DNA from 2 places in the Metabacillus sp. YM-086 genome. Region 2 is predicted to be linked to the other one. Evidence: riboswitches for the same ligand, from Rfam matches in the RefSeq annotation. Region 2 holds a riboswitch; the other holds the start of a gene.

Region 1 (4,751 bases), on a different contig from region 2:
AACGTTGTATTTATTGAACATCCAGAAGGCTATGAAACAGTTTACGCGCATTTAAGTAAACGTAATGTTAATGAAGGTGAAAACGTTAAAAAGGGACAAGTAGTAGGAATTATTGGGAACACAGGAATTTCTACAGGTACACATTTGCATTTCGAATTACATCAAGGTGAATGGACGTATGAAAAAGAACACGCATTAGATCCGTTATTTGTATTTGAATCTCATACTGCGCATGCTAATCAAGAAAAGCAGGAAAACAAAAATAAAGATAAAAATCAAATACAAGACGAATCTAAGAAAAACAAAATGAATGAACAAGAAGCACAGAAGAAGGTAATTACGGTAACAAAAGGTGATACTCTTTGGGGACTATCAAGTGAGTATGATGTATCAATAAAGTCCCTTAAGGAATGGAATGATCTTAACGGTGAAACAATTTATCTAAATCAAGAGTTAACGTTATATTTGAATAATGAAGATATGTATGTTGTACAACCTGGTGATACCATCCAATCCATCGCAAAGGAATTTAACATCAGTCCTGAAAAAATAAAAAGTGCTAATGATATGAGTAATACACTTATATATCCGGAACAAGTCCTAATTTTAAGTAAAAAATGATAAGCCAATATATCCGTAACTTCACAAAAGTGAATTTACTCAAATAAATGGTAAGAATTATTTTAGAATATATTTATAACGTCTATTTCTTCAATGATTAACTTCCATTGGATCATCTTTCTATACAAGAAGATCTCATCATATTATAATAAAATTGTAAAAAATAATATGATCAATCTTCGGGGCAGGGTGCGATTCCCGACCGGCGGTGATGAAATTTTTATTTCTAAGTCCGCGAGCCGTAATAATGGCAGGATCTGGTGCAACTCCAGAACCGACAGTATAGTCTGGATGTGAGAAGATGGAGGTTCAAACGTTTAAAAATTTGTTTTTTAAACGTTTATTTAGACTTGCATTAAACGCCCTGATTAATCATGATTCAAATCGATCATGTTAATCAGGGTTTTTTGATAAGTTATTAAAAATGACTTATTAAAGCGTCTAAGAGCTTCTTCTTTTTCGGGTGCGATCAGCAAAGGGAGAGAAGAAAAATGAATCAAAGTAAGGTAAGAAAGCATGTAACAGTTGGGATGTTGAGCAGTATAGCGTATGTGCTAATGATGCTTGATTTTCCTTTTCCCGGTTTTCCTGTCTTTTTGCAAATCGATTTTAGTGATGCTCCCGCATTAATTGCAGCAATTGTATTTGGACCAGCAGCAGGCATAATGGTGGAAGCAATAAAAAACGTCTTACATTACCTAATCCAAGGGAGTGCAACTGGTGTGCCAGTAGGTCAGGTAGCTAATTTTATAGCTGGGGCTATATTTATTTTACCCTCATCGTACATGTTTAGACGTTATAAATCATTAAAAGGTCTTTTGATAGGGCTAGTGATTGGAACGTTACTTATGACAACTGTTATGAGCGTCTTAAATTATTATATTATTATGCCTGCATACACACTGTTTTTGAATTCACCGGCTATGACTGCTGAGGCAACTAAGCAATTGGTTGTTGCTTCAATTATGCCGTTTAATTTTATAAAAGGAATACTAATGACCTTAATATTCCTACTTATTATTTCGAGGCTGAAATTTTGGTTAACTAATCAATTGCAATTCCATACAAGGTCTTTATAAGAAAAAACCCCTCTATAATCTAAGAGGGGTTTTTCGTTTTATTCAAACTTTAGAGCATCGCCATCAAATTTTTCATCAGCAATCTTGATTGAATCTGTTGGACAACCTTCGAAAGCATCCATCATATCTTCTTCAAGGGCTTCAGGTACTTCAACAACCCCTTGGTTATCATCTAATGTAACAAATGCGATACCTTCATCATCATAATCATAAATGTCTGGTGCAGCCGCTCCACAAGCACCACATGCAATGCATGTATCTTTGTCAACTATTGTATATTTTGCCATTAAACAAACCTCCTGATAAAAATCATACCACATTATATGGTAGAACTGATAAAATGAGTGATTCTTAATCGAAAAACTTCATTTTCTCTGTTACGCCTATCTTGTATTGTAAAACGGTTTTTTTGACATTTCAATAGAAAACTCTTTTGATAATCGTTCTCATAGCTAAGTTTCCTACTTATTAATCAATAAATTGATTAATTTCTAAACGAAAGTCCATAAATTTGTTAAAATAGAAAAGGTAATCGAATATTGTCAAACATTGTAGGGTGGTATAATGAAGCTAGATTATTTCCATACTGTCATGCTCTTTTGCTTAAAGCAATTTAATGGAGAAAGAACTGTCTCCGCTATTTATCATTTACTTAATGGGAAAAAATCTTCACAAACAATTCAAGATGGCAAACTTTTTAATGTCACGTTCCTTTTTAGCTTATTTCCGAAATTATCAAGAATACAAACCGATGAAACATGGAATGCTCTTCTAAAACAAGGATTGATTGAGCAACTACCCGATAATAAATCTCGACTAACAAATAAAGGAAATGAATTTTTAAAAGAAAGCCTAGGGAATAATCCGATTCCTGCGCAATTAAATGGTTGGAATTATGGAGACATTGGAAGAGTTTTGTGGAGGAGGCTTTCTCTTCTCGTTCAAGTATTATCGAACTATGCTTATGAAAAAAAAGACTACTTGCCTGTAACGAAAAATCAAGAAGATTTACAGTGGGTGAAAACTTTTCTAAAACAGCGAGACCGTTCTAATAATGAGTTAACCGATCGCTTATACAGTGAACTTAAGGATATATTGAATACCCAAACAAGTAAGGATGCCACTATTTTTGTTCAAAGATTAACATCGAGTCAAAAAATTGGATTAACTTTTGAGCAAATAGCATATAAGCATGAAGAGGATTCAACTTATATGTACTTATTGTTTTGGAATGTTGTTCATTCCATCATTCAGTCTCTTCAAACCAATAAAAATCAATATTTGTTATTAAACGAAATGTTAGAAGATAAATGGCATATTGAAGGGTTTACCTCTTCAACGAAAATTACCAGGTCATATTTACTGCAAGGATTGGACCCTGCTGAAATTGCTACAGTTAGAAGACTCAAGCAAAGTACAATTGAAGACCATATTGTCGAAATTACATTACATGATCAACAATATATCCCAACACCATTTTTGAATGAGGAAGATTACAATAAAATTATGGGAGCAATCACAAGGCTGAACACACATCAGTTAAAAAAAGTGAGAGAATTTTTAAATAACGAATACAGTTATTTTCAAATTAGACTTACTTATGCGCTCATCGGGAGGGGAGAAACATCCAAAAGCTAGAACAAGTGTTACAGTCCCACTTTCAATTACAACACTTTCGTGAAGGTCAGCGAGAAATTATTGAAGCAGTTCTTAAAGAAAATGATGTAGTCGCTATGCTCCCGACGGGTGGCGGGAAGTCGTTGTGTTATCAACTTCCAGGTTATTTCTTAAAAGGGCCGATATTGATTGTCTCTCCACTACTTTCTTTAATGGAAGACCAGGTGGAACAAATTAAGAAAAGAGGGGAGAAAAGAGTTGTTGCCCTTAATAGTACAATTTCCCTTCTAAGAAGAAGACAAATTCTACAAGAATTAGGAAAGTATCGCTATATCTATGTTTCTCCAGAGATTCTTCAATATGATTATGTATTGAATGCCTTGAAAAATGCTGGAATATCACTATTTGTTGTTGATGAAGCTCATTGTATTTCTCAATGGGGACATGACTTTAGACCAGATTATTCTAAGCTCGGTGAAATAAAAGAAGCACTTTTAAATCCTCCTTGTTTAGCGTTAACAGCTACTGCGACAAAAGAGGTCCTAGAAGATATCCATCATATCCTTCGATTTGATGCGAATTTCAAAGAATTTATTTTTTCGATAAATCGACCAAACATTGGAATATCAGTGGAAAGATGTTATTCATTAGAAGAAAAAATTGATCGAGTGCACCAATTGGTCCGCACTTTAAAGGGCCCGGGAATTATTTATTGCTCTAGTAGATTATGGACAGAAAGGGTAGCACAACTACTAATTGATTCAGGGTTAACGGATGTTGCCTATTATCATGGTGGAATGGAACAAGAACAGAGAATTCTAATTCAACAGCAGTTTCTATATGATCAACTGCAGATTGTATGCTGTACGAATGCGTTCGGTATGGGGATTAATAAACAGAATATTAGATTTGTCCTTCATTTTCATTTTCCATCACAATTAGAATCTTATATGCAGGAAATAGGTAGGGCAGGCCGGGATGGTAAGGAAAGTGTTGCCATTACATTAGTAACGGATGCAGACTACGAAATACCGAAATCGCTCGTTGAGTCAGAATTCCCTAATTATGATGCTTTAAACCAAACAATTTATTATATGTTCCAACATGAAAAAGTAACTTTAGAACAAATACAGCAGCTTTTTGGGTTAACTGAAACTCAATGGCGTTATGTTGAGAATGCTTTTTATAAACATCGAGCACATAATGTTTCACCGGAAAACTTAACAGCTACAATCTGGCACGAAATAGAAAAAAGGGTAGCTCTAAAGCATGAAAAACTAACAGATATGTCCAAATGGCTAGCAGGCGAAACATGTAGAAGAAAAAAATTACTCTCCTATTTCAATGAAGCATATGATAATAAGCAAAAAAACTGCTGTGATGTGTGTGGAATAGATTATGATTTATATATTCCAGAAGCTAGACCAGAAATAA
Region 2 (4,751 bases):
CCTGAAGTAGTAAATCTAGGTGGTGGATTTGGTATTCGTTATACAGAAGAAGATGAGCCATTACCAGCAACATACTATGTAGAAAAGATTGTAGATGCTGTGAAAACCCAAGTAAGTGAGATGGGCATTAGTATGCCAGAAATTTGGATTGAGCCAGGCCGTTCACTTGTAGGAGATGCAGGTACAACACTATATACAATCGGATCTCAAAAAACAGTTCCTAACATTAGACAATATGTGGCTATTGATGGTGGTATGAGTGATAACATCCGACCAGCATTATATCAAGCAAAATATGAGGCCGTATTAGCAAATCGTGTGACAGAAAAACATGATAAGCCTGTGTCGATTGCAGGAAAATGCTGTGAAAGTGGAGATATGTTAATTTGGGATTTACCTTTACCTGAGGTGAAAGCAGATGATATTTTAGCTGTATTCTGTACGGGCGCTTATGGATACTCAATGGCAAACAATTACAATAGAATTCCTCGTCCTGCCGTTGTTTTTGTAGAAAATGGTGAATCTCAACTAGTTGTTAAAAGAGAAAGCTTTGCGGATATTATTGTAAATGACTTACCATTAAAGTCTAAAGTAACAAAATAAGGATCAAAAAAGAGCAGGCAATGTGCTGCTCTTTTTTTTTGTGACGATATTAAGTTGTTTGTTCGTTGTTCGTGAAAATGGAAATAATCGCATTCCATAGAGCAACGAAAAAGTCCTCTAGTTGTTTTAAAAAGGTTTGACCTTCCTCAGAGTTTAGAAAATTGGAGATTTTATCTTTTGCTTGATCCAGTTGCTGACCTACTTGATTCCAATCAATATTTAAGTCCTTCATTTTATTGAATAGCTCAATTAAACTATTAATATCTGCTTCAGATAGAGTGATTCCAAGTTCGTTGGCAGCATTTTCAATGAGAGCACGTAGCTCTGCATCTGTTTCTGGAACACCATTTTTAGCAATTTCATCTTTAATTTTTGCCATTAAAGCTGACGCATTTTCTGCTCCAACCTCATCTCCAAGCTTAGCAGTTGTGACTAGCTCTTCATTGGCAACTTGTTTTACATCTTCTGGAATAGCTTCTTCTGATGAGATTTCGTAAGCCTTAATTAAACCAGTTAAAGCTGCAGTACCAGATACTTCAAAGGGAGCCGTTACATAGATAGAAGCATCTTTTACTCCTGCTGTCATTAATGCATTTAAATACATTTCGTCAGTAACCCAGTTAATGTTTTTCGTCTTTACCTCAAGACCGGAGCCTGCTTCTTCAATCACGATACTGGTAGAAGAGATCGCCTTTGTTCCAATAGTTGCTTTTGGAATATAATCACCTAAATATTTGTGTTCTTCCTCATTTGAAACAGTAATAACTTGATCCTCTTCAGTTGCATTCATTTCATTCAAAATCGTTTGTTTTTGCTGTTCAGTTAAATTCTCTCCAAGAGTAATAATCATATCACCAACTACAGCATCTGCGTAACTTAGTGATGGAAAAGCAATCATTAGAAAAGCAACGAAACTTAAAACATATTTTTTCAAAGTTAATGCCTCCTTACAAATTTAGAACAAAACAACTCTACTTCATCTATTATAGATCTTTTTTATATTTGTCAATACGTTAAAGGTGAAGTTTTTATAAGAATTTAAGTGATCTATTTGGCGTTCCTCCTTTGATTATAGTAGAATAGGTAGGTGTTCATGTCTATTAGACGGATTATACTTAATGGAGGTTTCATACATATGAAAAAAGCACAAATTACAATGGAAAATGGCGATGTACTAGGATTAGAATTATATCCAAATGAAGCGCCAGGAACAGTTGCTAATTTTGAAAAATTAGCGAACGAAGGATTTTATAACGGATTAACATTTCACCGTGTTATTCCAGGTTTCGTAGCACAAGGTGGATGTCCAAATGGAACGGGTACTGGTGGACCTGGTTACACAATTAAATGTGAAACACAAGGGAATCCTCATAAGCATGAAGCAGGATCATTATCAATGGCACATGCAGGAAAAGATACGGGCGGCAGCCAATTCTTCATCGTTCATGAGCCACAACCACATTTAAATGGTGTTCATACAGTGTTTGGTAAAGTTACTGACAATTTAGAAGCAGTATACAAAATTAAACCAAATGATGTTATGAAAGAAGTAAAAGTGTACGAAGAATAAGGCCTTAAAAGACTGTGTTTAAGTGAGCACAGTCTTTTTTTATCGACATAATCAACTTAAATCAAACATAAAGATTGCAACATTCACATTATACGGATAAAATAAATTTATAACTTCATATTTCGTTTTACATTCTTCGGGGCAGGGTGGAATTCCCTACCGGCGGTGATGAAGGTATAATATCTTCTAAGTCCGTGACCCGTTAACAATTGTTAACGGTGGATCTAGTGAAACTCTAGGGCCGACAGTTAAAGTCTGGATGGGAGAAGAATTGCGCGAATTTTTTGCGGTGTATTAAATTCTGTTTTAAAAAAGGAACTTAATACTCTTATTTGACATATTCAAATATCAATTTTTCAAATAATAAAGCCCGAAGTCTATAGACTTTGGGTTTTTTTGTGCCTTACTCATTGAGTAAGGCAATGTAACCGAATATATGATGATCCACTTTCATGAAAGGAGGAATAGACACTTTATGTTTACTGGAATCATTGAGGAAATTGGAACAATTAATAGCGTGAAGAGTTCAAAAGATGCGATTGTCTTTTCAATAGGAGCAAAGACCATTTTACACGATGTAGCATTAGGAGATAGTATTGCTGTTAATGGTGTGTGTTTAACAGTAACAGAGTATACAGATCAAGCTTTTTCTGTTGACGTTATGCCTGAAACCGTTAGAAGTACTTCTTTAGCACAATTAAAACAAGGTTCAGCAGTTAACTTAGAAAGAGCGATGGCTGCAAATGGACGTTTTGGAGGTCATTTTGTTTCCGGACATGTTGATGGAATAGCGAAAATTGTGAAAAAACAACAAGTATCCAATGCTGTTTATTATGAACTTCAATTACCGGAGGAACTTACAGATACATTGATACATAAGGGATCAATTACAATTGATGGAATTAGCTTAACAATCTTTGGATTAGAAAAAGACAAGGTCGTTATTTCAATTATTCCGCACACTTTACAAGAAACGATTCTCGGCTCTAAAGGTGTAGGAGATATTGTGAACATTGAATGTGATATGATTGGGAAATATATAAAGAAATTCGTTACTCAGCAAACAACGCAAACAAATTCTTCAATAAGCCAATCATTTTTAAAAGAAAATGGATTTGCATAGTGGGATAATTAGATAGAGGGGGTATGATCATGTTTCATACTATCGAAGAAGCGATAACAGACCTTAGGGAAGGGAAAGTCGTTATTGTTGTAGATGATGAGGATCGAGAAAATGAAGGGGACTTTGTTTCTTTAGCTGATCGGGTAACTCCTGAAGCAATTAATTTTATGATTAAACATGGTCGGGGCCTTGTATGTGTACCAATTACTGAAAAGCAAGCAACAAAACTAGGCCTTACTCCTATGGTTACTCATAACACAGACCCTCATGGAACAGCCTTTACAGTTAGTGTTGATCATAAAACAAATACAACAGGAATTAGTGCATTTGAGCGTGCAGATACAGTTATAGCGTTATTAGAGGATGATTCAAAGCCGTCTGATTTTAAACGACCAGGCCATACCTTTCCATTAGTAGCTAAAGAGGGTGGTGTATTACGTCGTGCGGGACATACAGAGGCTGCCGTAGACTTGTCTCGACTTTGTGGTGCAAAGCCAGGCGGAGTTATATGTGAAATTATTAAAGAAGATGGTACAATGGCTCGAGTGCCTGATTTACTAACAATTGCTAAAGAGTTTGATTTGAAAATTATCACAATCAAGGATTTAATTCAATATCGAAACCGAAGAGAAAAACTTGTTAATCGAGAGGTTGAAATTGAATTACCTACTGAGTTTGGAACATTTCGTGCGATTGGGTATTCAAATTCTTTAGATGAGAAGGAACATGTGGCCTTTGTAAAAGGTGATATTAACCCTGAGGAAGCTACTCTAGTAAGAGTTCACTCTGAATGCTTAACAGGAGACGTATTCGGTTCTTACCGATGTGATTGTGGGCCACAATTACATGCAGCTCTTTCCCAAATTGAAAAAGAGGGAAAAGGGGTTCTTTTGTATATGCGTCAGGAAGGTAGAGGAATCGGATTAATTAATAAAATGAGAGCCTACAAGCTTCAAGAACAAGGCTATGATACAGTTGCGGCTAATGAAAAATTAGGTTTTGCACCAGATTTAAGAGATTACGGGATTGGAGCACAAATTTTAAAAGATCTTGGTATCGAAAAAATGAAGCTTTTAACAAATAATCCTCGTAAAATTGCTGGATTAGAAGGATATGGACTTACTATCGAAGATAGAGTACCTATTCAAATGCCATCAAGAGAAGAAAATGAACAGTATTTGCGAACAAAATTTGAAAAACTAGGACATTTCCTACATTTTTAACGAAGGTTATATAACATTACATTGGAGGAATTAAATATGAATACATTTGAGGGTCATTTAATTGGTAGCGGATTAAAGGTAGCAATCGTTGTAGCAAGATTTAATGAATTTATTACATCGAAGCTTTTAGGTGGAGCTGAAGATGGTTTAAAAAGACATGGTGTAGAGGAAAGTGATATAACTGTTGCATGGGTACCCGGTGCGTTTGAACTTCCTCTAGTAGCAAAAAAAT

The links. A riboswitch is a leader RNA that binds a small molecule or an ion and turns the genes downstream of it on or off. The one in region 2 is predicted to bind FMN.
Region 1: linked by a shared signal. The riboswitch ahead of ACEWK1_RS26525 (ECF transporter S component) and the one ahead of ribE (riboflavin synthase) in region 2 are both predicted to bind FMN.

The regions. Positions count from the first base shown of each region.
Region 1 covers NZ_JBLUOI010000128.1:1,151-5,901, forward strand. Annotated here, with positions in the region: partial or broken gene ACEWK1_RS26520 (peptidoglycan DD-metalloendopeptidase family protein) at 1-456, shown strand, start outside; FMN riboswitch at 793-928, shown strand; gene ACEWK1_RS26525 (ECF transporter S component) at 1,113-1,700, shown strand; gene ACEWK1_RS26530 (ferredoxin) at 1,739-1,987, opposite strand; gene ACEWK1_RS26535 (helix-turn-helix domain-containing protein) at 2,265-3,338, shown strand; gene ACEWK1_RS26540 (RecQ family ATP-dependent DNA helicase) at 3,344-4,751, shown strand, end outside.
Region 2 covers NZ_JBLUOI010000054.1:13,445-18,195, forward strand. Annotated here, with positions in the region: gene lysA (diaminopimelate decarboxylase) at 1-603, shown strand, start outside; gene ACEWK1_RS19575 (DUF1002 domain-containing protein) at 653-1,537, opposite strand; gene ACEWK1_RS19580 (peptidylprolyl isomerase) at 1,739-2,173, shown strand; FMN riboswitch at 2,302-2,448, shown strand; gene ribE (riboflavin synthase) at 2,649-3,296, shown strand; gene ACEWK1_RS19590 (bifunctional 3,4-dihydroxy-2-butanone-4-phosphate synthase/GTP cyclohydrolase II) at 3,326-4,519, shown strand; gene ribE (6,7-dimethyl-8-ribityllumazine synthase) at 4,556-4,751, shown strand, end outside.